4 regions of the Streptomyces sp. RG80 genome follow, and region 4 is predicted to be linked to each of the others. Evidence: riboswitches for the same ligand, from Rfam matches in the RefSeq annotation. Region 4 holds a riboswitch; each other region holds the start of a gene.
What was found. Region 4 has a riboswitch for cobalamin ahead of ABKA17_RS26495 (SCO2321 family membrane protein). Riboswitches for the same ligand answer to the same signal wherever they lie in the genome.
Positions count from the first base shown of each region.

Region 1 (7,438 bases), on a different contig from region 4:
AGAACCGGGTGTGGAAGTACAGCGAGCGGACCGAGTGCCGGGGGTCGACCAGGTCGCGGAAGTAGCCGATGACCTCGCCGGAGTTGAGGCGCCCCTTGAGGACCTGGGTGCGCGCGCTGAGCGAGAGCGGGTACAGCCCGGCGTACGCCTCGTCGGCGTAGGCGACGGCCTCGACCGCGAGCAGGGCGCGGTGGGCGGCCGCGTCGACGGCGGCGCGCTCCCAGTCGTCGGGGGCGCGGAACACCCACTGCACGACGGGCAGTTGGTACTGCTCTGCGGCGGGGCAGGCGACGGTGTGGTCGACGGGTACGTCCCGGACGAGGAGGATCTCGAAGCCCTGCTCGGCGATGCTGCGCCCGACGAGTTCGCGCGCGCCCGCGCGGCGCCCGGCGTCGGTGGGCACGAAGCAGTTGGCGACACCGAAGTGCCCGGCGCGCAGCGCCCGGCCGGTGAGCGCGCCGAAGAACTCCACCGACAGGTCGACGCTCACGCCGGCGCCGTCCCCGACGCCCTCGGCGGACTTGCCGCCGCGGTGCGGGATGGTGCGCAGCGCTTCGTCGCCCTTGAGGATGACGTCGTGGCTCGGGGTTCCGTCGAGCCGGGTGAGGAAGCCGACGCCGCAGTCACTGTGGTCGCGGGCAGGGTCGTGGAGACCGAGGGTGCTGGAGTTCAAGTGGCGGTCCTGTGAGCAGCGGGTTTCGGCTGGGGGTACCTCCCAGGCCCGTGGGGCACTGGGGAAGGACGGCCAGGCTGCGTCGGTGGAGCGCTCGCCGCGGGCGGGCCGGTGTACCGGCCGAGCCCAGAGTGGTGCAAAGGGAAACGGTAAGGCGTGCCTAAGTTCGATGCAAGTGGGTCTTGATCTCCTTCATGGTCAGGTGGGACTCCAGACGCGAGACGGCGGGCAGCCCGCTGAGCCTGCCCATGAGGAAGGCCTCGTAGGCGGCGTGGTCCGCGACCGCGACGCGCAGGAAATAGTCCGGGCGCCCGTACATCCGGCGGAACTCCACGACCTCCTCGTAGGAGGCGACGGTCTCCTCGAACTCCTCGACGGTCCCGCGGTCCTGGGCATGGATCTCGACGTCGATCAGCACCTCGAGGCCGCGCCCCAGCGCCGCGGGGTCGACCACGGCCCGGTATCCGGCGATGACCCCGGCCTCCTCCAGCCGCTTGACCCGGCGCAGACAGGGCGGCGGGGTCAGGCCGACCCGCTTGGCCAGCTCGACGTTGGTGAGCCGACCGTCCTGGCGCAGATGAAACAGAATGTCGCGATCAATGGCATCGAGGCTTACTTCATTGCTCACCGAGCGATCGTACAGCGGTAATCGGCAACCATATAAGGCACGCTCTTTCCTAAAATTACGCCTATGCACCTAACTCCCGCCGTCAAGCCCTCCGAGGCGCGCGCGGCTTTCGGGGACTCCCTCGGTGTGGGCCTGGGGTTCGTCCCGCTCGGGCTCGCCTACGGGGCGCTGGTGACGCAGTCGGGGCTGCCCTGGTGGTGGGCAGGGCTGGCGGCGGCGCTGATCTTCGGCGGATCGTTCGAGTTCCTGCTCATCGGCCTGGTCACCGCCACCGCGCCGCTCGCGTCCGTCGCGCTGTCGGCGTTCATGGTCAACGTCCGGCACGTCTTCTACGGGCTGTCGTTCCCGCTGCACCGCGTGCCCGGCCGCCTCGGCAGGGCGTACAGCACCTTCGCGATGTGCGACGAGGCGTACGCGCTGGCCACCGGCGAGCAGGCCCGCGCCTGGTCCGGCCGCCGCATCCTGTGGCTCCAGCTCTTCCTGCACCTGTACTGGGCGGGCAGTGCGACCGCCGGCGCCCTGCTCGGCTCCCTCGTACCCGGCGTCGACGGCCTGGACTTCGCCCTGACCGCGCTGTTCGCCGTCCTCGCCCTAGAAGCCCTCAGGGACGTGCGTGGCGATCTGCCCACTCCCGTGCTGGCCCTGCTCAGCGCCCTGACCGCGCGGTTCCTCTGCCCCGGCGAACTGCTCCCAGCCGCCTTCGCCCTGTTCACCACCGCCCTGCTGGCCCGCCACCTCACGACCCGCCGGAAGCCGAGCCATGCCTGACACGCCCTACGCCGTCGCCGCCGTCCTCGTGGCCGCCGCCGTGACCTGGGCCCTGCGCGCCCTGCCCTTCGCCGCCCTCACGCCGCTGCGCGAGAGCGCGACCGTGCGGTACCTCAGCACCCGGATGCCCGCCGGCGTCATGCTGATCCTCCTCTTCTACTGCCTGCGCGACCTCCCCCTCCCCCACCCGCGCGCCCTCGCCCCGCTGACCGCCCTGGCCGTCACCGTCGCCCTGCATCTGTGGCGTCGCAACGCCCTGTTGAGCATCCTCGGCGGCACCACGGCCCATGTGCTCCTGCTCGGCACGGTGTTCACCGGCTGAGAGCGGCTCGGGGCCGCTCGAAGGGCGGTTGCGGGAGTCACTCGGCGCACTCGGCCCCGTCCCGGTGTGCGCCCGGCGCGAGCCGCCGGGCGCCGCTCACGCGCCCCCTGCTGCCGCTTGCCAGCGCCTTTACCAGCGCACTACTCTCGCCAGGCCTTGGTGAACGGGAAATCCGGTGTGATGCCGGTGCGGCCCTCGCCACTGTGATCGGGAAGTCCGGCTCCGGCTCTTACGAGCAGCCACTGGGTCCTTCGGGACCCGGGAAGGCGGAGCACGGGCGGTGGGACCCGTGAGCCAGGAGACCGGCCAAGGCGCGTCAACCATCCACGAGGTGCTGGAGAGGGTCTGCTGAGCCATGCACATAGCCGAGGGTTTCCTTCCTCCGGCGCACGCCGTCGCCTGGGGCGTCGCGTCCGCGCCATTCGTCGTCCACGGAGTGCGCTCGCTCACCCGTGAAGTCCGGGAGCACCCGGAGAGCACCCTGCTCCTCGGCGCCTCCGGCGCCTTCACGTTCGTCCTGTCCGCGCTGAAGCTGCCCTCGGTGACGGGCAGTTGCTCCCACCCCACCGGCACGGGCCTCGGCGCCATCCTGTTCCGGCCGCCGATCATGGCCGTACTGGGCACCATCACCCTGCTCTTCCAGGCCCTGCTGCTCGCCCACGGAGGTCTGACCACGCTGGGCGCCAACGTGTTCTCGATGGCGATCGTCGGGCCCTGGACGGGATACGCCGTCTACCGACTGCTACGGCGCTTCGACGTGCCGCTGATGGTGGCGGTGTTCTTCGGCGCGTTCTTCGCGGACCTCTCCACCTACTGCGTCACCAGCGTGCAGTTGGCGCTCGCCTTCCCGGACCCCGGCAGCGGATTCCTGGGCGCGCTCGGCAAGTTCGGCTCCATCTTCGCCGTCACCCAGATCCCGCTCGCGGTGAGCGAGGGGCTCCTGACGGTGTTCGTGATGCGTCTGCTGGTCCAGTCGAGCAAGGGCGAACTGACGCGGCTCGGAGTGCTGTTGACCCGGCAGAACAAGACCGAGGCCGAGACCGAGACCGAGGCGGTGGCCCGATGAGCCGTAACGCGAAGATCAACGCCCTGCTGCTGCTCGTCGTGGCGGCACTCGCCGTGCTGCCGCTGGCCCTCGGGCTCGGCGACCACAAGGAGGAGCCCTTCACGGGCGCCGACGCCGAGGCCGAGACCGCGATCACCGAGATCGAGCCGGACTACGAGCCCTGGTTCTCGCCCTTGTACGAACCGCCGTCCGGCGAGATCGAGTCGGCCCTGTTCGCCCTCCAGGCGGCGCTCGGCGCGGGCGTCCTCGCCTACTACTTCGGGCTGCACCGGGGCCGCCGGCAGGGCGAGGAGCGGGCGCTGGCCCGACGGGACACGGACACCCGAAAGACCCTGGGCGACTCCCCCGCCGAGGCCCCCGACGGGTCCGCCGCCCAGTCCGCCGCCGAACGGACCTGACCCCGCGTGCTGCCGATCGACGCGGCCGCGCACAGCAGCCGCTGGCGCCACCGCCACCCCGTCGACAAGGCCGTGCTGGGGCTCGGCCTGACGATCCTCGCCATCTCGCTGCCGCCCTGGCCCGGCGCCGCCCTGGTGCTGGCCACGGCCCTCGTCGTCCTCCTGGGCCCGGCCGGCGTGCCCGCCCGGCGGCTGTGGCGCGCCTACCGGGTGCCGCTGGGCTTCTGTGTGACCGGGGCCCTCACCCTGCTCGTCCAGGTCGGCGGCCCCGACGGCGTCGTCGCCCCGGCCGACGGCGGCTGGGTGCGCGCCGGGGAGCTGTTGCTGCGTACGTCGGCCGCCTCGCTGGGGGTGCTCCTGTTCGCCTTCACCACCCCCATGTCCGACCTGCTGCCCCGACTGGTGAAGGCGGGCGTGCCCGCACCCGTCGTGGACGTCGCGCTGGTGACGTACCGCATGAGCTTCCTGCTCCTGGACTCCGTGCGCCGGATCCGCGAGGCCCAGGCGGCCCGGCTCGGGCACACCAGCCGGGCCGCGGAGTGGCGGTCGCTGGCTGGGCTCGGCGCCACCGCTTTCGTACGGGCCTTCAGCCGGGCGGCGCGGCTCCAGGACGGGCTCGCCGGGCGCGGCTACGACGGCACCCTGCGGGTGCTGGTGCCCGAGGCCCGCGTCTCCGTCCGCTTCACGGCCGCCAGTGTCGCGCTGCTCGCGACGGTGGCCGCCCTCACCCTCGTCCTGGAAAGGCCGCTGTCATGAGCGAGCCCGTGCTGGTCGCCCTGCGGGGCGCGTCCTTCGCGTACGAGGACGGCCCGACCGTGCTCGACGGCCTCGACTTCGAGGTGCGCGAGGGGCGGGCGCTCGCGCTGCTGGGCCGCAACGGCAGCGGCAAGACCACGCTGATGCGCCTGCTCAGCGGCGGACTGCGGCCGCGCACCGGCGAGTTGGCGGTCGAGGGGCGGCCGGTGTCCTACGACCGCAAGGGGCTGACCCGGCTGCGGACGACCGTACAGCTGGTGGTGCAGGACCCGGACGACCAGCTGTTCGCCGCGTCCGTCGCCCAGGACGTGTCCTTCGGACCGCTCAACCTCGGTCTGCCCGACCCGGACGTACGGGCCCGGGTGGCGCAGGCGCTGGCCGCCCTGGACATCACCGCGCTCGCCGACCGGCCCACCCATCTCCTCTCGTACGGCCAGCGCAAACGGACCGCGATCGCGGGTGCCGTGGCGATGCGGCCGCGTGTCCTGATCCTCGATGAGCCGACCGCCGGCCTCGACCCCGACGGCCAGGAGCGGCTGCTCACCACCCTCGACGGGCTGCGCGCCTCGGGCACCACGGTGGTGATGGCCACCCACGACGTCGACCTCGCCCTGCGCTGGGCCGACGACGCGGCCCTGCTCACCCCCTCCGGCGCGCACACCGGCCCCGCCGCCGCGATGCTGGCCCGCACGGAGCTGCTCGGGCAGGCGGGGCTGCGGCTGCCCTGGGGCGTCGCGGCCGCCCGACTGCTCAGGGAGCAGGGGCTGCTGGCCGACGACGCCCCGGGGCCGCGCACCGCGGACGAACTCTCCGCGATGGTCCACGACTCCGCGTCCCGGTGACGGCGGGCGGACACGCCGGGTTCAGGCCGCCTGGAGGACAGGTCCCTCCTTCGCCACCGCCCTGCGGGCGGGGGCGGTGCCCTCGTCGTCCAGCAGGTCCAGCAGCGACTCCCGGGCGCGGGCCACGCGGGAACGGACCGTGCCGACCGGGCAGTTGCCGGCCTCGGCGGCCTCCGCGTAGGGCAGGCCGAGCAGTTGGGTGAGGACGAACGCCTCGCGGCGCTCGTCCGGCAGCGACTCCAGGAGATCCAGCAGGGCGATGCCGTCGTCGAAGCCGGGCAGGTAGCGCGGCTGCGCGTGCTCGACGGCCAGTTGCCAGTCCGGTGTGTCGGACAGACGCGGCCGCGCGGCGGCATGCCGGTAGCTGTCGATCACCGCGCGGCGCGCGATGGCCAGCAGCCAGGCGCGGGCCGAGGAGCGCCCCTCGAACCGGTGCAGACTGCCGAGCGCGCGCAGGAACGTGTCCTGCGCCAGGTCGTCGGCGGCCTGGGGGTCGCCGCAGAGATGGGCGACATAGCGCTTCACGTCGAGGTGCAGGGCGCGGACGAAGTGCTCGACCGCGTTCACGTCACCGCCGCGGGCGGCGAGCGCCCACGCGGTGATCGACTCGTCGGGCGACATCGACACATCCGGCGACATCGACACATCCGGCGACATCGCCGCGTCCTCGGGTGGGCGCGCGGCGGACAAGGCAGAAGTGATCACTTGGTGTCCTTCTCGGTCATCCATGATCCGGACCGGTGCGCGTGACAGTGCGGGCGGTCCGGTGCGGGGAGACGGCCGTACGGCACCCGGTGGGGCGTACGGCCAAGACCCGAGGCGCCTCCTGGGCGGCCTCGGGGAACCGGCTGTCGTCAGGCGACAGCGGTCCCCGCGGGCGGACCCCGAGAAGTGATCGCATGGACGAGGAGCAGGCGCGGCACCCGGTCCGAGGAGGGCCGGTGCGCGCGGACGCGGGGACGCTCGGGGGTGAGGTGCACCGCGGCGAGCAGCAGGCGCAGCGGTGCCACCAGGCGTCCGGCCACCGCCCGCAGGATGCGGAACGCGGCCTTCTCGCCGTACGCCAGCCACAGCCCGCACAGCAGCCCGGCCAGCAGGTGGGCGGCGAGCATGCCGAAGGACGACGAGCCGGTCAGGAGGTGGCCCGCGTGATCCATGGGCGCCATGTCCATGGGGTCCATGGAATCCGTGGCCCCCATGGAGTGCATGTGCATGGAGCCCATGGGTCCAGAGCTCATGTGCGTGGAGCCCATGTGCCCGGAGCCCATGTGTCCGGACCCCATGTCGTGTCCCATGGGCCCGGGTCCGGCGTCCGCGGTGGTCGACTGGGCGAGGGAGAAGGCCGAGTGCAGACCGGTCTGGGCGGTGACCACGACCGCCACGATCAGCGGGAGCCCGCGCTCACGGCCCGCCAGGCCCCAGCCCACGGCGCCGGTCGCGGCAAGGCCCGCGGTCAGCGCCCACGCCGGGACGTCGGCGCCGGACATCATGACGTGGCCCAGGGCGGCGAGCAGCACACAGACGGCCGCGAACACCGCGGCCCGTACCGTGCGAGAACACCACCCTGCTGTCATGGCGCCTCATCCTCGCATCCGGACATCCCTGGTCAGTCAGACGTACGGAAATCGCCGCCGGTTCACTCACGCCGGCCGGCGGAGCGGGTGCGGGCGACGGCGAAGGCGGCCGCGGCCAGGCCGAGCGCGCCCACGACCAGCCCGGCGGTGCCGAGCCAGCGGGCGGTCGAGTCGGCAGCGGAAGCGGTCTGCCGGACCGTCGTCTTGGTGGCGCCCTGCTTCGCTGCCTCGGCGGTGAGTTCGACGACCGGGGCCGGGTTCTCCGGCTCCTCGTCGCCCTGCGTGGCCGCCTCGATCCAGCGGACGGTCCTGCCGTCGGAGTAGGTCTGGAGGGCCTTGAAGGTCAGCTGGTCGGTGTCGTCCGGCAGTTGGCCGAAGGCGACGTCGAAGTCCTCGTACTGCCCGGCCGCG
Region 1 covers NZ_JBEAAJ010000003.1:173,423-180,860, reverse strand. Annotated here, with positions in the region: gene ABKA17_RS11050 (glutamate synthase-related protein) at 1-673, opposite strand, end outside; gene ABKA17_RS11045 (Lrp/AsnC family transcriptional regulator) at 834-1,301, opposite strand; gene ABKA17_RS11040 (AzlC family ABC transporter permease) at 1,365-2,069, shown strand; gene ABKA17_RS11035 (branched-chain amino acid transporter permease) at 2,062-2,391, shown strand; cobalamin riboswitch at 2,532-2,716, shown strand; gene ABKA17_RS11030 (energy-coupling factor ABC transporter permease) at 2,747-3,457, shown strand; gene ABKA17_RS11025 (energy-coupling factor ABC transporter substrate-binding protein) at 3,454-3,855, shown strand; gene cbiQ (cobalt ECF transporter T component CbiQ) at 3,862-4,611, shown strand; gene ABKA17_RS11015 (energy-coupling factor ABC transporter ATP-binding protein) at 4,608-5,453, shown strand; gene ABKA17_RS11010 (sigma-70 family RNA polymerase sigma factor) at 5,475-6,110, opposite strand; gene ABKA17_RS11005 (hypothetical protein) at 6,308-7,027, opposite strand; gene ABKA17_RS11000 (YcnI family copper-binding membrane protein) at 7,090-7,438, opposite strand, start outside.
Region 1: it holds a riboswitch for cobalamin, as region 4 does, so the genes downstream of both, ABKA17_RS11030 (energy-coupling factor ABC transporter permease) here and ABKA17_RS26495 (SCO2321 family membrane protein) in region 4, are expected to answer to the same signal.

Region 2 (7,438 bases), on a different contig from region 4:
GGACCGGTACAAGTTCGTGGCACGCCTGAAAAGGCCGGTTGACTAGGAGCGCCCGAAGGGGCGCGGGGAACTGCGCGACCAGCCACGACGAGGCCGCAGCCGCACGACGGCCCCACGGTCCCCCCAGCGGAGCGTTACCGCTCGCGGTGTAGCGCAACCGGCGCTCCTGCTCTACGGTCCTCCCGTCTCCGTATGGACGGGAGGACCGCGCTGTGCGTACCGCGAACGTCCGAACCATCGCCATCTGGACCCTTGTCGCATTGATCGGCGCCACCGGCTGGGCCGTGCTCGCGCTCTCCCGCGGTGAGGACGTCTCCGCCGCCTGGATGGTCGCGGCGGCCCTCGGCACCTACGCCATCGCGTACCGCTTCTACGCGAAGTTCATCGCGTACAAGGTCCTCAAGGTCGACGGGACCCGGGCCACCCCCGCCGAACGCCTCGACAACGGCATCGACTTCCACCCCACCGACCGCCGCGTCCTGCTCGGCCACCACTTCGCCGCGATCGCCGGCGCCGGACCGCTCGTCGGACCCGTACTGGCCGCGCAGATGGGCTATCTGCCGGGCACGATCTGGATCATCGCGGGCGTCGTCTTCGCGGGCGCCGTCCAGGACATGGTGGTGCTGTTCTTCTCGACCCGGCGCGACGGGCGCTCCCTCGGCCAGATGGCGCGCGAGGAGATCGGCCCGTTCGGCGGCGCGGCGGCGCTCATCGCCGCGTTCGCCATCATGATCATCCTGCTCGGGGTGCTGGCCCTGGTCATCGTCAACGCCCTCGCGCAGTCGCCCTGGGGCACCTTCTCCATCGCGATGACCATCCCGATCGCCCTGCTGATGGGCTTCTACCTGCGCGTCCTGCGCCCCGGCCGGGTCGCCGAGGTCTCGCTCATCGGCGTGGCGCTGCTGCTGTTCGCGCTGATCGCGGGGCGCTGGGTCGCCGAGTCCTCCTGGGCCGACACCTTCACCCTCGCGCCCTCGACACTGGTCGTCTGGCTGGTGGCGTACGGCTTCATCGCCTCGATCCTGCCGGTGTGGATGCTGCTCGCGCCGCGCGACTACCTCTCCACCTTCATGAAGATCGGCACGATCTTCCTGCTCGCGCTCGGCGTGGTCGTCGCGCTGCCGACGCTGAAGATGGACCCGGTGACGGACTTCGCCTCACGCGGCAACGGCCCGGTCTTCGCGGGCTCGCTCTTCCCCTTCGTCTTCATCACCATCGCCTGCGGCGCGCTGTCCGGCTTCCACTCGCTCATCTCGAGCGGTACGACGCCGAAGATGATCCAGAAGGAGACGCAGGTCCGCATGATCGGCTACGGCTCCATGCTGATGGAGTCGTCCGTCGCCGTGATGGCGCTGGTCGCGGCGAGCATCATCGACCCGGGCCTGTACTTCGCGATGAACGCGCCCTCCGGGGCGATCGGCACCACCGTGCAGGAGGCCTCGCGGGTGGTGACCGGGTGGGGCTACGCCATCTCCCCCGACGACCTCGCGCGGGCTGCCGAACGGGTCGAGGAGTCCTCCCTGCTGTCCAGGACCGGTGGTGCGCCGACCCTGGCCATCGGGGTCTCGGAGATCTTCTCCAAGGTCACCGGCGGGAGCCTCAGGGCCTTCTGGTATCACTTCGCGATCATGTTCGAGGCGCTGTTCATCCTGACCGCGCTCGACGCCGGCACGCGCGTGGGCCGGTTCATGCTCCAGGACATGCTGGGCAACGTCATCAAGCCCTTCAGGAACATCAGCTGGAAGCCCGGCCTGGTCATCACCAGCGCGATCGTGTGCGGACTGTGGGGGTACTTCCTCTGGGTCGGCGTCCACGAACCGCTCGGCGGGATCAACCAGCTCTTCCCGATCTTCGGCATCTCCAACCAGCTCCTCGCGGCCGTCGCCCTCGCCGTCTGCACCACCCTGCTGGTGAAGTCCGGACGCCTCAAGTGGGCCTGGATCACCGGGATCCCGCTCGCCTGGGACGCCACGGTCACCCTGACCGCGAGCTGGCAGAAGGTGTTCTCCAGCGACCCCAAGGTCGGCTTCTTCAAGCAGCGCCAGGTCTTCCAGGACGCCATCGACCGGGGCGAGGTGCTGCCGCCCGCCAAGAGCATGGACGACATGCGCACCGTGGTCACCAACTCCACCGTGGACGGCGTCCTCACCGCCGTCCTCGCCCTGCTGATCGTGGTGGTCATCGCCGACGCCCTGCGGGTCTGCGTCCGGCACGTACGCCGCCCCGCGCTCTCCTCGCTCAGCGAGTCGCCGTACGTCGAATCGAGGATCGTCGCCCCGGCCGGGCTGATCCCGACCCGGCAGGAGAAGGAGGAGGCACGCCATGAGGTCGGCACTTCGGCGGGCCCTTAGGGGCGTGCGCTGGTACGTCCGCGAGCTGACCGACGAGTCGGCGTACGACCGCTATGTCGCGCACGTCCGCCGGGACCACCCACAGGCGGACGTGCCGACCCGGCGGGCGTTCGAACGGATGCGGACGGACCGCCAGGAGGCGGACCCGCGCCAGGGGTTCCGCTGCTGCTGACACCGATGTCGGACTCGATGCCGGACCCGATGCCGGACCTTCACCGAATCGACATACCGATATGCGGACGAGGTCTTCCACTCCTGTCACACCGTGACCTAGATTGCCTGCGCGTTACACGGTGATCAGTGAGGGGATCGGAGCCGCCGTATGTCATCAGAATCGCCCGAGGCCAGACCACCGGTGGTGACACCGGTCCGGGTGGTCATCGCCCTGTGCCTCTTCGCGCCCTTCGTGGCGATGCTGTGGGTGGGCTCCTATGCGAAGGTCGACCCGACCCTCGCGGGCATCCCGTTCTTCTACTGGTACCAGATGCTCTGGGTGCTCGTCTCCACGGCACTGACGATGATCGCGTACAAGCTGTGGCAGCGTGACCAGCGCGCCCGCAAGGGGGGTGGCGCGAAGTGAAGAACGACGTGAACGGCGTGGCACTCGCCGTCTTCATCTTCTTCTTCCTGGCCGTCACGGTCATGGGCTTCCTGGCCTCGCGCTGGCGCAAGGCCGAGAACGAGCACACCCTGGACGAATGGGGCCTGGGCGGCCGCTCGTTCGGCACCTGGATCACCTGGTTCCTGCTCGGCGGCGACCTCTACACGGCGTACACCTTCGTCGCCGTCCCCGCGGCGATCTACGCGGCGGGCGCGGCCGGCTTCTTCGCGGTGCCGTACACGATCCTCGTCTACCCGCTGATCTTCACCTTCCTGCCCCGCCTCTGGTCGGTCTCGCACAAGCACGGCTATGTGACGACCTCCGACTTCGTGCGCGGCCGCTGGGGCTCCAAGGGCCTGTCGCTCGCGGTCGCCGTCACCGGCATCCTGGCGACGATGCCGTACATCGCCCTCCAACTCGTCGGCATCCAGGCGGTGCTGGACGTGATGGGCGTCGGCGGTGGCGAGAACACCAACTGGTTCGTCAAGGACCTTCCGCTGCTGATCGCGTTCGGCGTGCTGGCGGCGTACACCTACTCCTCGGGGCTGCGCGCCCCGGCGATGATCGCGTTCGTGAAGGACACGCTGATCTACATCGTCATCGCGGTGGCGATCATCTACATCCCGATCAAGCTGGGCGGCTTCGACGAGATCTTCGGCGCGGCGAACGAGAAGTACACCGCCGCCAAGGCGGGCGGCCTGGTGCCGCCCGAGGCGGGCCAGTGGACGTACGCCACGCTGGCGTTGGGCTCGGCGCTCGCGCTGTTCATGTACCCGCACTCGATCACCGCGACGCTCTCCTCCCGCAGCCGTGAGGTGATCCGCCGCAACACCACGATCCTGCCGCTGTACTCGCTGATGCTGGGCCTGCTCGCGCTGCTCGGGTTCATGGCGATCGCGGCCGGAACCACGGTCACCAACCCCCAGTTGGCGATCCCGCAGCTCTTCGAGGACATGTTCCCGGACTGGTTCGCGGGCGTGGCCTTCGCGGCGATCGGCATCGGCGCGCTGGTGCCGGCGGCCATCATGTCCATCGCGGCCGCGAACCTCTTCACCCGCAACATCTACAAGGACTTCATCAAGCCGGACGCGACGCCCCAGCAGGAGACCAAGATCTCCAAGCTGGTCTCGCTGCTGGTGAAGGTGGGCGCGCTGGTCTTCGTCCTCACCATGGACAAGACGGTCGCCATCAACTTCCAGCTCCTGGGCGGCATCTGGATCCTCCAGACCTTCCCGGCCCTGGTCGGCGGCCTGTTCACCCGCTGGTTCCACCGCTGGGCACTGCTCGGCGGCTGGGCGGTCGGCATGCTCTACGGCACGCTCGCCGCGTACGGTGTGGCCTCCCCGACCCAGAAGCACTTCGGCGGCTCGTCGAAGGAGATCCCGGGCATCGGCGAGATCGGCTACATCGGCCTGACGGCCTTCGTCCTCAACGTCGTCGTCACGGTGGTCCTCACGTTCGTCCTGCGGGCGGCCAAGGCCCCCGAGGGCGTCGACGAGACCAAGCCCGAGGACTACACGGCGGACGCGGGCGACCCGGGCGTCGAGGTGGAGCTGCCGCCGGCGACGGCGGGCACTTCGCACTGAGGGTTGCGGTGACCAACGGGCCGTCGGGAAATCCGGCGGCCCGTCGTCGTGCCGGTCGGGCACACTCGCCCTCATGGACATCGAGATCCGGGCGGCGGACCCGACCGAATACGCCACCATCGGCGAGATCACGGCCCAGGCCTACCTCCTGGACGACCTCCTCGCCTTCGGCGAGAGCGACTGGTACCTCGGCGAGTTGAGGGACGTGGCCAAGCGCGCGGCCGCGGCCGAGGTCCTCGTGGCACTCCTCGGCGGCGAGCCCGTCGGCACCGTCACCTACGTCGGCTCGGCCGGCGGTCTCATGACCAACCTCGCCCGCCCCGGCGAGGCCGAGATCCGCATGCTCGCCGTCGCCCGGGCGGCCCGCGGCAGAGGCGCCGGGGAGGCCCTCGTACGCGCCTGCCTCGACCGCGCCAGGGCCACCGAGGACTGCACCGGCGTGGTGCTGTCGACCCAGCCGGTCATGCACGCCGCCCACCGCATCTACGAGCGCCTCGGCTTCGTCCGCGCCCCCGAGCGCGACTGGCGGCCGATCGAGGGCGACGACTTCACTCTCGTCACCTATGAGTTGACGTTCTGACACGCTCCGAAGTCACCTCGACACTACATCTGGGGGTGCCACCCGAACCCGGCACAAGATGTATGCTCATGCTCGCTGTCGCCGCAGGGGAATCCGGTGCGAATCCGGAACTGTCCCGCAACGGTGTACTCATGCGCGCATAGACGTATTTGTCCGCGCACGTGAGAGTCAGTCCGAGGACCTGTCGACAGTGTGCCCAGGCCGCCGTGGCCCGGGTGCCATGACGTCCGGGCCTCGTGGAGTGGGCCGGTGGACGCGACGCCCCGTGCGCTCGTGCTGCCCCCTGCCCTCCGCAAGGCCCCGTGCCGAGCGAGGGAGAGCCCCACGTGACCATCGCGCCAGCCGACCCGGCTTCAGTGACCCAGCTGGAGACCGACGGTCCCGGAACCGCGCTGCTGCGGACCCTGACCGAGCTGACCGCCGACCTCCCCGACGCCGACCCCGGACGGGTCGCCGCCGCCGCGCTGCGCGGCCGGTCCGCACGGGCCGACGAGTCGGAGCTGCGCGAACTGGCGACCGAGGCGGCCGCCGGTCTGATCTCCGAGGACCCGGCCTACTCCCGGCTGGCCGCCAGGCTGCTGACCATCAGCATCGCCGCCGAGGCCGCCTCCCAGGGCGTCACGACGTTCACCGAGTCGGTCGCGGTCGGCCACCGCGAGGGCCTGGTCGCCGACCGCACGGCGGAGTTCGTACGCGTGCACGCGGCCCGCCTCGACGCGCTGATCGACCCGGCCGGCGACGACCGCTTCGGCTACTTCGGCCTGCGCACCCTGCACAGCCGCTATCTGCTCCGGCACCCGATCACCCGCCAGGTCATCGAGACACCCCAGCACTTCATGCTGCGCGTGGCGTCCGGCCTCGCCGAGGACGACACCAGCCGTTCGGTGGACGAAGTCGCCGCGCTCTACGGGCTCATGAGCCGCCTCGACTACCTCCCGTCCTCCCCCACCCTCTTCAACTCCGGCACCCGGCACCCCCAGATGTCGTCCTGCTACCTCCTCGACTCCCCGCTCGACGAGCTGGACTCCATCTACGACCGCTACCACCAGGTGGCACGGCTGTCGAAGCACGCCGGTGGCATCGGACTGTCGTACAGCAGGATTCGTTCTCGCGGCTCCCTCATCCGCGGCACCAACGGGCACTCCAACGGCATCGTCCCGTTCCTGAAGACCCTCGACGCCTCGGTGGCCGCCGTGAACCAGGGCGGCCGGCGCAAGGGCGCGGCCGCGGTCTACCTGGAGACCTGGCACTCCGACATCGAGGAGTTCCTGGAGCTGCGGGACAACACCGGTGAGGACGCCCGGCGTACGCACAACCTGAACCTCGCGCACTGGATCCCGGACGAGTTCATGCGCCGCGTGAACGCCGACGCCGAGTGGTCCCTCTTCTCCCCCGCCGACGTGCCCGAGCTGGTCGACCTGTGGGGCGAGGAGTTCGACGCGGCGTACCGCAAGGCGGAGGCGAACGGCCTCGCCAGGAAGACCATCCCGGCCCGTGACCTCTACGGCCGCATGATGCGCACCCTCGCGCAGACCGGCAACGGCTGGATGACCTTCAAGGACGCCGCCAACCGCACCGCCAACCAGACGGCCGAGGCGGGCCATGTCGTCCACTCGTCCAACCTGTGCACGGAGATCCTGGAGGTGACCGACGACGGGGAGACGGCGGTCTGCAACCTGGGCTCGGTGAACCTGGGCGCGTTCGTGGTCGGTCAGGAGATCGACTGGGAGCGGCTGGACGAGACCGTCCGCACGGCCGTCACCTTCCTGGACCGGGTCGTCGACATCAACTTCTACCCGACCGAGCAGGCGGGCCGTTCCAACTCCCGCTGGCGCCCGGTGGGCCTGGGCGCGATGGGCCTCCAGGACGTCTTCTTCAAGCTGCGCCTGCCCTTCGACTCGCCCGAGGCCAAGGCCCTCTCCACGCGGATCGCCGAGCGCATCATGCTCGCCGCGTACGAGGCCTCCGCCGACCTCGCCGAGCGCAACGGTCCGCTGCCGGCCTGGGAGAAGACCCGCACCGCGCGGGGCGTCCTGCACCCCGACCACTACGGCGTCGAACTGACCTGGCCGGAGCGCTGGGCGGCACTGCGCGAGCGGATCGCGACGGTCGGCATGCGCAACAGCCTCCTCCTCGCCATCGCCCCCACCGCGACCATCGCCTCGATCGCCGGCGTCTACGAGTGCATCGAGCCGCAGGTCTCGAACCTCTTCAAGCGCGAGACGCTGTCCGGCGAGTTCCTCCAGGTCAACTCCTACCTGGTGGCCGAGCTGAAGAAGCTCGGCGTCTGGGACGCGCAGACCCGGGAGGCGCTGCGCGA
Region 2 covers NZ_JBEAAJ010000001.1:719,976-727,413, reverse strand. Annotated here, with positions in the region: gene ABKA17_RS03355 (GntR family transcriptional regulator) at 1-46, shown strand, start outside; gene ABKA17_RS03350 (carbon starvation CstA family protein) at 213-2,351, shown strand; gene ABKA17_RS03345 (CstA-like transporter-associated (seleno)protein) at 2,323-2,523, shown strand; gene ABKA17_RS03340 (DUF3311 domain-containing protein) at 2,674-2,931, shown strand; gene mctP (monocarboxylate uptake permease MctP) at 2,928-4,538, shown strand; gene ABKA17_RS03330 (GNAT family N-acetyltransferase) at 4,612-5,118, shown strand; cobalamin riboswitch at 5,181-5,321, shown strand; gene ABKA17_RS03325 (ribonucleoside-diphosphate reductase subunit alpha) at 5,445-7,438, shown strand, end outside.
Region 2: it holds a riboswitch for cobalamin, as region 4 does, so the genes downstream of both, ABKA17_RS03325 (ribonucleoside-diphosphate reductase subunit alpha) here and ABKA17_RS26495 (SCO2321 family membrane protein) in region 4, are expected to answer to the same signal.

Region 3 (7,438 bases), on a different contig from region 4:
CCGGCCGTTCCTGGCCGGGGTCACGGCGTTCGGCAGCGCGGTGGCGCTGGCTTTCACGAGCGTCTTCTTCGGTTGGCTGCCGAACCCGTGGGCGGGCGATGACGGGGTCAGGCCCGGATTGGAGGCCCTCTCGCTGTCCGTGGAGGAGGAGTCGAGAGTTCCCGCCGTGGTGAAGACCGGAGAGGGCGAGGCGCCGCGCGACACCACGACGCTGGGAATTCCGGTCCTGCTCACGCTCCGGAACCGGGGCGATCTGACGGCGGTGATCACCGACTTCCGGTTCACGGTGCGGCGTGTCGCCCGGGCCACCGATCCGTGCCGGACGAAACTCCCGCCCACCGGCGGACCTGTCGCTGTGACCGGCAGCTTTGATGTGAGCCTGCCCGAGAAGGGAAGCGAGGTGCTGGCCCGGTCGTTCGAGATCCCGCCGGGCAGGTCCGAGGCCGTCCGGTTCGTGCTCGGGGAGCCGGAAAAGGATCTGTACTACGAAAAGGAGCAAGGGCGGACACGGATCTATGTCGTGGCGGTCTCCTATCGCGAAGGGGCGGAGGAGCACTTCCAGGAGGCGGGCACCGTGGCCCTCCTGTCGCCGCCGGAGGCCTCCAGGATCCTGCTCGACTTCGCGTACGAGTTCCCCGAGCTCCGCAAGTCGGAGCTCGACTGCCGCGGGAAGGTCCGGCGTGAACTCGTGCGCGCCGTCGAGGAGTCGGATCGCCACGGCCGTGACCTGGGCGAGTATCTGAAGGTGCTCGAGACCATCGAGTGAGATCGGCGTCGGTCTGTGCTCGGTAAGAGGTCTACGTGAACCCCCAGTGGGCCCTGCCGCCGTTCTGGATCTTCTGTGTAGCGTCCAGCCGTGTGTCGAGCGGCAGTTGTCCAACCGCCGTTCTACGCGCGCAGATCAGGCACCCGCACCGCCTCCCTTCCCCCACTTCCGGAGGTTCTCCGCATGCTCGGCCTCGGTACGTCCCCCCGCAGACTCACCACCGCTTTCACCGTGTTCGGCCTGCTGACCGCCGGCGCGGCCGTCCAGGCGTCGACCGCCGCTCCGGCGGTCGCGGCCGCCTCGCACCGCGTCCTGTTCGACAACGCGCACGCCGAGACGGCGGGCAACGCCGATTGGATCGTGTCGACCAGCCAGCCCGACCCGACCGGCGAGGACTCCTCGCCCGCCGACGAGTCGGACTGGACGGGCGCGCTGTCCTCCTGGGGCGTGGCGCTCCAGCAGACCGGCGACTACACGCTGGACACCCTGCCGTCGGGCTCCGCCCTCACCTACGGCGGTTCCTCGGCGACGGACCTGTCGAAGTTCGACACGTTGGTTCTGCCGGAGCCCAACACGCTGTTCACGACGGCCGAGAAGACGGCGATCATGAACTTCGTGAAGAACGGCGGCGGCCTCTTCATGATCTCCGACCACACCGGCGCCGACCGCAACAACGACGGCGAGGACGCGGTCCAGATCCTCAACGACCTCATGACCGACAACAGCGTCGACTCCACCGACCCGTTCGGCTTCTCCATCGACTCCCTCAGCATCAGCTCCGGCTACCCGGCGGCGATCAGCGACAGCACCGATCCGGTCCTGCACGGTTCGTTCGGCACCGTCACCAAGAGCCTCATCGCCAGCGGCACCACGGCCACCCTCAAGCCCGCCGACAACTCCGCCGTCAAGGGCCTGCTGTACCGCAGTGGTTACTCCGGCAACACCGGCGCCTTCTTCGCCACCAGCACCTTCGGCAGCGGAAAGATCGCGTTCTGGGGCGACAGCTCCCCGATCGACGACGGCACCGGCCAGTCCGGCAACACCCTGTACGACGGCTGGAACGACACCGGCGCCACCAACGCGGCCCTCGCCCTGAACGCCACCGAGTGGCTCTCCTCGTGACCTAGGGGAACAAGCGGGTGCGGCCCCGGCGAAACCGGCCGGGACCGCACCCGCGGTCGACTCAGGACACCTCGCCCCGCACCGCGTGCGCCGCCGCCACCAGGTTCTCCAGCGACGCCCGCACCTCGGGCCAGTCCCGGGTCTTCAGACCGCAGTCGGGGTTCGCCCACAGCCGCTCCGCCGGGATCGCCTCAAGTCCCTCGCGCAGCAGGGCCGCCGCCTCCGCCACGCCCGGCACCCGCGGCGAGTGGATGTCGTACACGCCCGGCCCCGCCTCGCGCGGATAGCCGTGCGCAGCCAGTTCACGGGCCACCTGCATGTGCGAGCGGGCCGCCTCCAGGCTGATCACGTCGGCGTCGAGATCGTCCATCGCGCCGACGATGTCGCCGAACTCCGCGTAGCACATGTGGGTGTGGATCTGCGTCTCGGGCCGTACGCCCGCCGTGCAGAGCCGGAACGCCTCGGTGGCCCAGGCCAGATACGCGGGGCGGCCGGCGGCCCGCAGCGGCAGGGTCTCGCGCAGTGCGGGCTCGTCGACCTGGATCACCGAGGCGCCGGACGCCTCCAGGTCGGCGACCTCGTCGCGCAGGGCGAGGGCGACCTGGCGGGCGGTCTCCGCGAGCGGCTGGTCGTCACGGACGAAGGACCAGGCGAGCATGGTGACCGGACCGGTGAGCATGCCCTTGACCGGCCGGTCGGTGAGGGACTGGGCGTACGTCGTCCAGCGGACCGTCATCGCCTCGGGGCGCGAGATGTCGCCGGCGAGGATCGGCGGGCGGACGTAACGGGTGCCGTAGGACTGGACCCAGCCGTGCCGGGTGGCGAGGTAGCCGGTGAGCTGCTCGGCGAAGTACTGGACCATGTCGTTGCGTTCGGGCTCGCCGTGCACGAGGACGTCGAGGCCGGTCTTCTCCTGGAAGGAGATCACCTCGCGGATCTCGGCCTCGATACGCGCCTCGTAGGCCGCCGTGTCGATCCGGCCGCCCTTCAAGTCGGCCCGTGCGGTGCGCAGTTCGCCGGTCTGCGGGAAGGATCCGATGGTCGTGGTGGGCAACGGCGGGAGCGACAGATGGGCGCGCTGGGCCGGGGCCCGATCGGCGTAGGGCTGTGGCCGGCGCGTGTCGGCTTCGGTGACGGCTGCCGTCCGGGCGCGCACGGCCGCGTCGTGGGTGATCGGGGAGGCCGCGCGGGACGCCAGGTCGGCGCGGTTCGCGGAGAGTTCGGCGGCGATCGTGGCGGTGCCGTGGGTCAGGCCGCGCGCCAGGGTGACGGTCTCGGACGTCTTCTGGCGGGCGAAGGCGAGCCAGCGGGCGATCTGCGGGGCGATGTCGCGCTCGGCCGTCACGTCGAGCGGGACGTGCAGCAGGGAGCAGGAGGCAGCCACGTCGACCCGGTCGGCGAGCCCGAGCAGGGTGCCCAGCGTGGCCAGTGACGTCCCGAGGTCGTTGATCCAGATGTTGCGTCCGTCGACCACGCCCGCGACCAGCCGCTTGCCCGGCAGCCCGCCCACGGCGGCGAGGTCGTCGAGGTTGGCGGCGGCCGGGCCGGTGAAGTCCAGGGCGAGTCCGTCGACGGGTGCCTTGGCCAGGACGGGCAGGGCCGGCCCGAGCCGGTCGAAGTAGGAGGCCACCAGCAGCTTCGGCCGGTCGGTCGGTGCGCCGAGTTCACGGTAGGCGCGGGCGGCGGCGTTCAGCTCGGCCGGGGTCCGGTCCTGGACGAGGGCGGGCTCGTCCAGCTGCACCCACTCGGCGCCGGCGGCCCGCAGGTCGGCGAGGACGTCGGCGTAGACGGGCAGCAGCCGGTCGAGGAGGGTGAGCGGGTCGAAGTCGGCGGGGACACCGGGCGCGGGCTTGGCCAGCAGCAGGTAAGTGACCGGGCCGACCAGGACGGGCCGGGCGGCCAGACCGAGCGCGAGGGCCTCGCGTACCTCACCGACCTGCTTCGAGGCGTCCGCGGCGAACACCGTGTCGGGGCCCAACTCGGGGACCAGATAGTGGTAGTTGGTGTCGAACCACTTCGTCATCTCCAGCGGCGCCACGTCCTGACCGCCGCGGGCCATGGCGAAGTAGCCGTCCAGCGGGTCCGCTTCGACGGCCGCGCGGTGGCGCGCGGGGACCGCGCCGACCATGACGGTGGTGTCCAGGACGTGGTCGTAGTACGAGAAGTCCCCGGTCGGCACCTCGTGGAGACCGGCCTCGGCCAGCTCCCGCCAGTTCGACCGGCGTAGATCGGCGGCGGTGCGGTGGAGGGCTTCGGCGCTGACGCGGCCCTTCCAGTAGCCCTCGATCGCCTTCTTCAGTTCCCGGTCCGGGCCCTGGCGGGGGTAGCCGTAGACGGTGGCGCGCGCTGCCACGGCCGTGGAGTCGGTGGTCACGGAACTCTCCTTCGCGAGCTGTTCTCGTCGGACGACCCCGGCGAGGGGAGAACGCGAAGGTGAACGGCACTCCCGGGCGAGTGCACTGAAAACCGTGCCTGCCTGGAGTGTTCGCCGACCCGCCCTCGAGGTCACCGGGATCTCCGCGCACGAGTCCGTCGTACGCGGGCAGTGGCAGGTCTTCGGACTCGCGGGCACACCTCGTGACGTACGAGGCACCTACTGGCCGTCGCTTCCCGGACCCGCTTCACCGGATCCAGTGCGTATGACGGCGGTCGTTCCCGCTCACCGCTGCGGGGCAGTCCCGGATTCCCACCGGGTTCCCTCTTGCGACGCGCCTGCCTGGCGGGCAGGGCGAACCAGCTGCGGGGTCAGCCTATACAGGCGAAGGGGGCGAGGGCCAAGGCGATCGACGTGAGGTGCGGGGTGCGCGCGGGCGAACGCGCGGGCGCCGCCGGTGAGTTCACCGGCGGCGCCTGTGGGCCGAGGATCAGGACAGGCGGTGCACGAGCTGGGTGGTCAGCTCGTAGCGGGCGCCGACGACCGCGAGTTCACCGGTGGCCACCTTCGCGGCGAGGTCCGGCTCGGCGGCTATGCGGGAGCGGATCGCGCGGACGTTGGCGTCGATGGTGGCGTCGACGCGGGCGGCGCCGTCCTTGGTGCGGTCGATGTTGGGGCGTATCTGGTCGGCCAGATACTGGATGTGGGCCGGCAGTTGCGCACCGGAGATGTCGGTCTCGACGGCGGCCTTCACGGCACCGCAGGACTGGTGTCCGAGGACCAGCACCAGGGGGATGTCGAGTTCGAGCACCCCGTAGGCGACGCTGCCGAGCACGGCCTCGTCCAGCACCTCGCCGCCGCTGCGGACGGTCATCAGGTCGCCGAGACCCTGGTCGAAGACGAGCTCCGGGGGAACGCGGGAGTCGATGCACCCGAGGACGAGGGCGAAGGGGTGCTGAGCCGTCGTCAGGCTCTGTCGCACGGCCGGTGATTCGTCCGGATGACGCTCGCGGTAGGTGCGCCAGCGCAGGTTGCCCGCCGCCAGTTCGCGCAGGGCCTCGCCCGGGGTGCCGGGACGGGGACGGCTGCCGAGGGGGGTCGCGGAGGCGGGGCCGGCGCCGAGGGTGAGGCCGGCGCCGATCGCCGCGGCGCCGGTGAGCCCGGCGCGCAGGAGTGCGCGGCGCCCGGCTCTGTCGGGGGTGTCTTGAGAGTTCACGGAGACGAACGTATGACCGAGTCCGGTGCGGATCCCTCTCGTTACCGAACCATGGTGAAGCGAGGGGGAAACGTGACGAGTTGCTGGGCGGATCTTGGTCATCTCCAGGGCCGTCCTTGATGGGGACGCGGTCCGCGCTCGCCCGGCTGTGCGGTGCGTTTGAGACAACCTGGCGGGGGAGAAGGTGCAGACCTATTCCCGGGAAGGGGCTTTTCGCAGGCTGTGGGGGAGCTCGCGCGCAAGCCTTGGCGTGCGAATGAGTCACGGCGCGGATCCACCCCGTTCATCCCGTTGATAGTTCAACGGGCACGCTGCGAGAATCCCGGTCCCGACCGCGTCGCGAAATTTTCGAATCACGCGAATTTCTGATTCACAAATCCCCCACGAAGTCTGCACAGAGCTTGGCTCTGGCCTGCCTCCGCGCAAAGCAGCGAAGAAGGTGCATTGTGTCACGGCACTCCACGCCGTTCGGCGCGCCGCCGCCGTACTCCGAAACTCCCCACGGCCCAGCGGAACATATGCCGGTGGCGCACGATCCCGCATATCGGACACTCCGTCGTACCCATCGGCAATTCGGCGTGAAGGCAACGTCCGTCGCCGTCGGCGGATTTCTTCTCTACGTCCTGCTCTCGAGTTTCGCGCCGACTGTGATGAACCGTTCCGTGAGCGGACACCTCACCCTGGGACTGGCTCTCGGGCTGGGGCAGTTCGTGCTGATGGGCGTCATCGTGTGGCGCTACCTCGTGCACCACCGCACCCGCGTCACCCCCGTGGTCCGCAGTCTGCGCGGGCTCGTCCGACATCAGGAAGCCGCCGTGGGACGGGCCCGGACGACGGCCGCTCCCCGTGAGGGGGACCTTCGCCGATGGTGACGACCGGCGCCGCGGTCGCGGACCGCTTCAGCCTGCAACTGACGCTCGTGCTCTTCCTGTCGGTGGTCGTCGTCACCCTCTTCACCGCGCTGCTGACCGCACCGCAGGGCGACGAGATCAGCGAGTTCTACCTCGGCAACCGCCTGATGTCCCCGCTGCGCAACGGCCTTGCCATGTGCGGCGACTATCTGTCGGCCGCGACCCTGCTGGGCAGCACCGGCCTGGTCGCGCTGACCGGCTACGACGGACTGCTGTACCTGTGCGGCACCGCCGTCGCCTGGATGATGGTCCTGCTGATCATCGCCGAACCCCTGCGCAACGCGGGCAAGTTCACCCTGGGCGACACCCTGGCGTACCGCCTGCCGCGCCTGCAGCGGCCGGTCCGCCTCGCCCTGGCCCTGTGCACCCTGGCCATCGCCACCCTTTATCTGGTCGCCCAACTCGTGGGCAGCGTCGCGCTGTTGACCCAGTTCACCGGTGAGCCGAGCGCCACCACCCGCACCCTGTGCGTGGTCGTCATCGGTGTCATCGTCATCGTGTACGCGGCCATCGGCGGTATGCCCGGCGCCACCTTCATCCAGGTCGTCAAGGCCGTCATGCTGATCTCCGGGGTCACGGTGACCGCCGTGATGGTGCTGCACCGCTTCGACTGGAACTTCGACGCCCTGCTGGCCGCCGCCGCGGACAACAGCGGCCAGGGGCAACGGTTCCTGGAACCCGGACTGCGCTACGGCGCCAGCACCACCAGCAAACTGGACTTCTTCAGCCTCCAGTTGGCCATCGTGCTCGGCCTCGCCGCGCTCCCGCACGTCATGATGCGGCTCCTCGCCCCGAAGCAGGTCGCCGTCCTGCGTTCCTCGGTGGTGTGGGCGATGGGCCTGGTCAGCCTCGTCTGTCTGGCCGCCGGCATCCTCGGGCTCGGGGCCACCGCCATCGTGGGGCGCGACACCATCGCGCAGACCGACCGCAAGGGCGACGCCGCCGTCCTGCTGCTCGCCCAGAACCTCGGCGGCGGTCTGCTGACGGCCCTGCTGTCCTGCCTGGCCTTCGTCACGCTCCTCGCCGTCGCCGCCGGCCTCACCCTGGCC
Region 3 covers NZ_JBEAAJ010000006.1:166,018-173,455, forward strand. Annotated here, with positions in the region: gene ABKA17_RS21575 (hypothetical protein) at 1-766, shown strand, start outside; gene ABKA17_RS21580 (hydrolase) at 950-1,888, shown strand; gene metE (5-methyltetrahydropteroyltriglutamate--homocysteine S-methyltransferase) at 1,950-4,262, opposite strand; cobalamin riboswitch at 4,419-4,642, opposite strand; gene ABKA17_RS21590 (carbonic anhydrase) at 4,753-5,478, opposite strand; gene ABKA17_RS21595 (DUF485 domain-containing protein) at 5,997-6,350, shown strand; gene ABKA17_RS21600 (sodium/solute symporter) at 6,344-7,438, shown strand, end outside.
Region 3: it holds a riboswitch for cobalamin, as region 4 does, so the genes downstream of both, metE (5-methyltetrahydropteroyltriglutamate--homocysteine S-methyltransferase) here and ABKA17_RS26495 (SCO2321 family membrane protein) in region 4, are expected to answer to the same signal.

Region 4 (7,438 bases):
CTCCCCAGCAGCGTGATCATGATCGCCTCCACCGGGCAGCTCTCCGCCGCCGCGAGGATCTTCTCGTTGGCGTCGGTCTCCGGTTCGGCGGGGTGGGACTGGCGGGCGGTGTCGAGGTGGAAGCCGTCGGGGGCGTGGTGGACGCACTGGGCCGAGCCGATGCAGACGGAGCGGTCGACCTCGACCTGCCAGCGGTCGCCCATGACCCGTCAGCCCTCCCAGCCGGCCGGGAGGTGGATCATCTTGTGTTCGAGGTACTCGCCGAAGCCTTCCGGGCCGAACTCCCGGCCCAGGCCCGAGTTCTTGTAGCCGCCGAACGGGCCCAGCATGTCGAGGCTGAAGGTGTTGACGGAGTAGGTGCCGGTGCGGACCTGGCGTGCCACCTCGATGCCGTGGGCCACGTCGGCCGTCCAGACGCTGCCGGAAAGGCCGTAGTCCGAGTCGTTGGCGATCTTCAGGGCCTCGGACTCGTCGCCGTAGGGAAGGAGACAGATCACGGGGCCGAAGATCTCCTCCCGCGCGATCCGCATGGAGTTGTCGACGTCGCCGAAGAGGGTGGGCTCCACGTACCAGCCCCGGTCCAGGCCCGGCGGGCGGCCGCCGCCGGTGAGGATCTTCGCGCCTTCCTCCTGGCCGATGCGGATGTAGTCCAGGTTCCTGCGCTGCTGGCGCTGTGCGACCAGGGGGCCCACCTGGGTCGCCGGGTCCAGCGGGTCGCCGACCACCAGCGCGCTCGCCGCCGCCGCGAAGGCGTCCGCGAACTCGTCGTAGCGGGAGCGCGGCAGGAGGATACGGGTCTGGGCCACGCACGCCTGGCCGTTGTTCATCCAGGCCGCCGAGACGATCCCGGGGACGGAGGTCTCGATGTCCGCGTCCGGCAGGACGACCGCCGCCGACTTGCCGCCCAGTTCGAGGGTGACGCGCGTGAGGTTCCTCGACGCCACCTCCATCACACGCTTGCCCGCCGCGACCGACCCGGTGAAGGAGACCTTGTCCACGCCCGGGTGCCCGACCAGGTACTCGCTGACCTCGCGGTCGGCGGGGAGGATCGACAGCACGCCCTCCGGCAGCCCGGCCTCGCGTGTGATCTCGGCCAGCAGATACGCGTCCAGCGGCGACTCCGGTGACGGCTTCAGCACCACCGTGCAGCCGGTGAGCAGCGCGGGCGCGAGCTTGGCGGCGGCCACGAACTGCGGGACGTTCCACGGGGCCACGGCGGCCACGACGCCGACCGGTTCGCGCCGGACGAGGATCTTGCCGAGGACGCCGTCGCGCTGCTCCTCGTAGGTGAAGTTCCGTGCGACCGTGATCGCCGCGTCCCACACCATCATCGCGCCGAGCGCCTGCGCGAGGACGCTCCAGGAGTACGGGGAGCCGTTCTCGGAGGAGATGACGCGGGCCAACTCCTCGTGCCGGGTGAGGATCCCGTCCTTGATGCGGGAGACGACCTCGATGCGCTCGTCGAGCGTCATCCGTGGCCAGGGCCCTTCCTCGAACGCCCTGCGCGCCGCCGCGACCGCCCGGTCCACGTCCTCCCGGGAGGCGTGCGGGACCCGTCCGATGACCTCCTCGGTGTGCGGGGAGATCACCTCGATGACGTCCTTGCCCAGGGGGTCGGTCAACTCCCCGCCGATGAACAGCTGTCCGTGTTCCACGAGCTCGGTCATGGCGAGTGCCTCCCCGGGAGCTGGCTCTGACGGTTCATCAGATAACGGAACTGATACCAGCTCCTTTCGGAGGAGTCCACAGCGGGGAACGGACCGGAAGGGTGACTTGGGCTCCCATCGAAACCCGTTCTAGTTATAGTGGCCGGAACGCGGAGACGGGGGAGCCCATGACGCAGTCCGTGCCACAGCCCGAACCGGCGGTCGGCGACCACGGAGGCGGCGTCCGCTCCCTCCGGGTCCCCATCCCCGACAACCCCCTCGGCTTCACCCTCGTGTACGTCGTCGACACCGACCGCGGTCCGGTGCTGATCGACACGGGCTGGGACGACCCCGAGTCCTGGGACACCCTCACCGCGGGGCTGGCCGCGCTCGGGACGGCGGTCGGTGAGATCCACGGGGTGGTGATCACCCATCACCACCCGGACCACCACGGCCTGTCGGGCAAGGTACGTGAGGCCTCCGGCGCCTGGATCGCGATGCACGCGGCGGACTCGGCGATCGTCGCCCGGACCCGCGACACCGACTCCTCCCGCTGGCTGGCGTACATGTCGGCCAAGCTCACGGCGGCCGGCGCCCCCGAGGAACATGTGGCGCCTCTGCGCGGCGCCCGCCCCCGCCGGCTCCCCGGCTTCTCCCCCGCACTCCCCGACCGCGAGATCGTCCCCGGCGAACTCCTCGACCTCCCCGGCCGCCGCCTGCGCGCGATCTGGACGCCGGGCCACACCCCGGGCCATGTCTGCCTGCACCTGGAGGAGGAACACCCGGCCCGACTCCCGGGCCACGGGCGCCTGTTCTCCGGGGACCACGTGCTCCCCGAGATCACCCCGCACATCGGCCTCTACGAGGACCCCGACGACGCCACCGTCACCGACCCGCTCGGCGACTACCTCGACTCCCTCGAACGCGTCGGCCGTCTCGCCCCCGCGGAGATCCTCCCGGCCCATCAGCACACCTTCACCGACGCGGCCGCCCGGGTGAGGGAGTTGCTCGCACATCACGAGGAGCGGCTGACGGACCTGCTGGGCCTGCTCGCGTCGCCGCTGACCCCGTGGCAGCTCGCCGAGCGCATGGAGTGGAACCGGCCCTGGGACCAAATCCCTTACGGGTCAAGGAACATCGCCGTCTCGGAGGCCGAGGCCCATCTGCGGCGGCTGGTCAAGCTGGGGCGGGCGGAGGCGGTGGCGGGGAGCGAGCCGGTGACGTACGTGGCGGTGTAGCGGTCCGGCGGTCCAGCGGTGTAGATGTCCAGCCGTGTGGCGGTCCAGCCGTGTAATCGGTCGCCCCGGCCGTCCCATGGCTGCTACACAGGATCATGGACCCCATCGAGCGACTCCTCGCCGAGCGCGCCTGCGAGCGTCTCATCGTCGACTTCGTCCGCCGGCTCGACCTCGGCGAACCCGGCTCCGTCGCCGAGCTGTTCACCGCGGACGGCAGCTGGGAGTGGCCGGTGGACGGGCGGCGGTTCGCGGGGCGGGCGGCGCTGCGGGAGTACTTCGGCTCGCGTCCCGAGGACCGGCTCTCGCGGCGGGTGATGACGAACATCCTGGTCACCGTGGCGACTTCGGACACGGCGACCGCGACCTCGTACTTCACGACGTACCGCGTCGACGGCCACGACGGCGGCCCGACCCCGATCCCCTCGGGCCCGCCCGTCCAGGTCGGGCACTACGAGGACGCCTTCCGCAGATCGGCCGACGGGACCTGGCTGCTGGCGTCGCGGGTCCTGCATCTGCCGTTCGGTGGGCCCACACCGCAGGCGTCCGGGGCGAGCGCGTAGTCAAGGCACCACACGGCCCGCTCGGGTCACAGCAGGGAGCGGATCAACTCCTCGGCCTGTCCCAGGAGTTCGGTCTCGCGCCGGCTCATCGTCGGGTTCGCCGCCCGTCGTCGCCGTGCCTCCGACAGGCCCTCCTCCGTCATGGGGGAGGCGTCCGCGAGCAGCCCGGTCAGCATCGCCCTGGCCGGTTCGGCGATCGGTTCGTCGCCGACGGCGACCTGGGCGAGGATCACGGCCGACATGCCCCAGTCGAGACCCGGGTCGCCCTCCTCGGCGTTGGCCCAGTCGATGACGTAGGGGCCGTCGGGGGTCAGCATCACGTTGTCCGGATGCAGGTCCAGGTGCACCACTCGGCCCGGCACCGCGTGCAGCCGCCGCAGCAGCCCGGCGACCACCTCACCCGCCTCCCGCGCGCCGATCCGTCCGGCACCGAACGCCGCCAGCATCGTCGGCCCGTGCAGCCGTTCCATCACCAGCTCGGTCCGCGTGGAGTCCGCGATCCGCACCCGCGGCACCGGATACCCGTGCCCGCGCACCCGCTCCATGACGGCCGCCTCGGCGAGCGCGTCCCCGTACCCGTCCCGGGCCCGCCGCAGCACCCACGCCTCGTCGATCTCGTACACGTCGGACGCCCGCCCCGAGCCGATGAGTCTCCCCGTGATCTCCATGTGCCCGAAACTACCGCCGCTCACAGGCGGCCCTCAGCCGCTCCGCTACGGCCCGGTACAGTGGCCGGGTCGTCATCACACCCGTACGGGGGGAAGCCGGTGCAATTCCGGCGCTGACCCGCAACCGTGAGCCGTCTCCTCCGGGAGCCGGCGAGCCGGATCGCCCCGTGCGGACTCGTTGACCGGCTCACGCGCATCGGCAACCGGCCGGTGCGCGGCACCGTCGAGGTCTACGGAGCCGAGCCGCCCGGGGTCGTCCCGTGCTGCCCGGCTCCCCCCGCAGGGAGAGGCATCCGCCGATCATGAACGTCCGCCGCAGTGCCGCGGTCCTGGCCGCCAGCGTAGTGATCGGCACGGCCGCGCCGGCCGTGGCCGCGAGTCCCTCACCGTCGCCTTCGGTGGTGATCCCGGAGGGGTTGTACGGGAGCGGGGACCCCACGTACGACGGGGTGTGGCGGCAGTCGCAGACGCTGCTCGCGCAGCTGGAGCAGGACGTGGTCCCCGCCGACGAGGCCGTGGACTGGCTGGCCGGCCAGCAGTGCGCGAACGGGGCCTTCCCCGCCTTCCGCGCGGACACCACCAAGCCCTGTGACGCCAAGGTCGTCGTCGACACCAACAACACGGCCGCCGCCGTCCAGGCCCTCGAGGCGACCGGCGGCCACGAGGACGCGTCCGGCAAGGCGATCGCCTGGCTGAAGTCCGTGCAGAACAAGGACGGCGGCTGGGGCTACACGCCGGGCGGGCCGAGCGACGCGAACTCCACGTCCGTGGTGATCGGCGCGCTGACGGCCGCCGGTCAGAAGGTCACGGCGGTCGAGAAGAACGGCCGGACGCCGTACGACGCCCTGCTGAAGCTCGCGCTCCCCTGTACCGGGGACGGCGCGGGCGCCTTCGCCTTCCAGCCCGACAAGAAGGGCGGGCTCGCCGCCAACGCCGACGCGACGGCGGCCGCGGTGCTCGGCGCGCTCGGCGAGCAGCAGACGAACGTCCACGCCGACGACGACAAGGCCGCGGCCTCCTGCGAGAAGCCCGGCGACGCCGAGCAGGCCGCGCACAACGGCGCCTCCTACCTCGCCAGGACCATGGCGAAGGACAAGCACCTCACGTCGGCCATGCCCGGATCCGAGGACCAGCCCGACTACGGCAACACCGCGGACGCGGTCGTCGCCCTCGCGGCCACCGACTTCCACACCGAGGCCACCGCGTCCGGCCGCTGGCTGGCGGCCAACGCCCTGAAGTGGGCCGAGCAGAGCGGTCCGGCCGCCTACGCGCAGCTCGTCCTCGCCGCCCAGGCCGCCGGTCTGAACCCGCGCGACTTCGGCGGCCAGGACCTCGTGGCCCTCCTGAACGCCACCGGCCCGAAGCCGGAGCAGGTGCCAACCGCGAACGAGAGCCGGGCCCCGGAGGCGGACGACGAGGCGGCGGCGGAGAAGGACGACGAGGGCGTCAGCGTCTGGTGGATCGTCGGCGTCGGACTCGTGGCCGGCATCGGCGTCGGCTTCCTGATCAGCGGCCGCAACAAGAAGCGGCAGCCGTGATCCGCCGAGTCCTCGCACCGCTCCTGGCCGCGCTGGTCCTCCTGACCGGCGCCGCCCAGGGCGCCCAGGCCGCCGGCTACCGCTACTGGTCCTTCTGGGACCGCACCGGCGACACCTGGACGTACGCCACCCAGGGCCCCGCCACCGTCGTCCCCTCCGACGGCGACGTCCAAGGCTTCCGGTTCGCCGTCAGCGAGGACTCCTCGGACGCGACGAAGCCCCGCGGTACGGCGTCCTTCACGGCGATCTGCGCGAAGACCCCGGCCGAGGAGGGCCGCAAGCGGGTGGCGCTGGTCATCGACTTCGGTACGGCGACGGACGCGCCCTCCGGGGAGAGTCCGCCCGCGGCGCGTACGGCGTGCGCGGTGGTCGCCCGGGACGCCACGAGCGCGGAGGCGCTGGCGTCGGTCGCCAAGCCTCTTCGGTACGGCACCAACGCGCTGCTGTGCGCCATCGACGGGTATCCGCAGACGGGGTGCGGGGAGCCGGTGGCCTCGGGAAAGAAGCCGGAAACGGCCTCGCCCGAGAAGACGGCCTCCGCCGAGAAGAAGGGCGACGACGGGGGTCCGTCGGTGGGCCTGTTCGTCGGCGCCGCGGCGGTGGCCGCGCTGGGCGCGGCGGCGGTGTGGCAGGCCAGGCGGCGCGGGAATGCGCGCTGACCCCGCGCACCCGGCCGGCCGTCGCGCCTCTCGGCCCCGCCCCGCGCCGCACCCGGTCGGCGGTCGCGCCACGCAGCTCCACCCCGGCGCCTGGTGGGTCTGGGCCCTCTCCCTCGGTGTCGCGGCCACCCGCACCACCAACCCCCTCCTCCTCGCCCTCCTCATCGCCACCTCCGCCTATGTGGTGGCGGCCTGCCGTCCCGACGCGCCCTGGGCCCGGGCCTACTCCGCCTTCGTCAAGCTCGGCCTCGCCGTGCTCCTCATCCGCCTGGCCTTCGCCGTCACCCTCGGCTCCCCGCTCCCCGGCACGCATGTGATCGTCACCCTCCCCGAACTCCCGCTCCCCGACTGGGCGCAGGGCATCCGCCTGGGCGGCAGGGTCACCGTCGAGACACTGGTCTTCGCGCTCTACGACGGCCTGAAGATCGCCACGCTCCTCATCTGTGTCGGCGCCGCGAACTCCCTCGCCCACCCCGGCCGGCTTCTGAAGTCCCTGCCCGGCGCGCTCTACGAGATGGGCGTGGCCGTGGTCGTGGCGATGACCTTCGCCTCGAACCTCATCCTCGACGTCCAGCGGCTGCGCGCCGCCCGCCGGTTGCGTGGCCGTCCGGACCGTGGCGTCCGAGGTCTGCTGCAAGTGGCCCTCCCGGTGCTGGAGGGCGCCCTCGAACGCTCCGTCTCCCTCGCCGCCGCGATGGACGCGCGCGGCTACGGCCGCACCGCCGACGTCCCCGCCCCCGTCCGCCGTACGACCGCCGCCCTCACCCTCGGCGGGCTGCTCGGCATCTGCGCCGGAACGTACGGTCTGCTCACCGCCGAAGGCGGCACGTACGGGATGCCCGTCCTGCTCGCCGGGGTCGCGGCCGCCCTCGTCGGCCTGCGGCTGGGCGGCCGTCGTACGCCGCGCACCCGGTACCGTCCGGACCGTTGGGGCACGCGCGCGTGGCTGGTGGCGGGTTCCGGCGTGGCGGTGGCCGTGGGGATGTTCGTCGCGGCCGCCCGTGACCCGGTCGCCCTGCACCCCGGTGTGATCCCGTTGGTCGCGCCCACCCTGCCGCTCTGGCCCGCCGCCGCGGTCCTGCCTGGGCTGCTGCCCGCCTTCCTCGCCCCCGACAAGGAGCCGTCGTGA
Region 4 covers NZ_JBEAAJ010000007.1:598,030-605,467, reverse strand. Annotated here, with positions in the region: gene ABKA17_RS26520 (ferredoxin) at 1-203, opposite strand, end outside; gene ABKA17_RS26515 (aldehyde dehydrogenase) at 210-1,667, opposite strand; gene ABKA17_RS26510 (Strvi_7410 family MBL fold metallo-hydrolase) at 1,835-2,884, shown strand; gene ABKA17_RS26505 (nuclear transport factor 2 family protein) at 2,980-3,444, shown strand; gene ABKA17_RS26500 (phosphotransferase) at 3,471-4,112, opposite strand; cobalamin riboswitch at 4,168-4,299, shown strand; gene ABKA17_RS26495 (SCO2321 family membrane protein) at 4,415-5,650, shown strand; gene ABKA17_RS26490 (SCO2322 family protein) at 5,647-6,309, shown strand; gene ABKA17_RS26485 (energy-coupling factor transporter transmembrane component T) at 6,299-7,438, shown strand; gene ABKA17_RS26480 (ABC transporter ATP-binding protein) at 7,435-7,438, shown strand, end outside.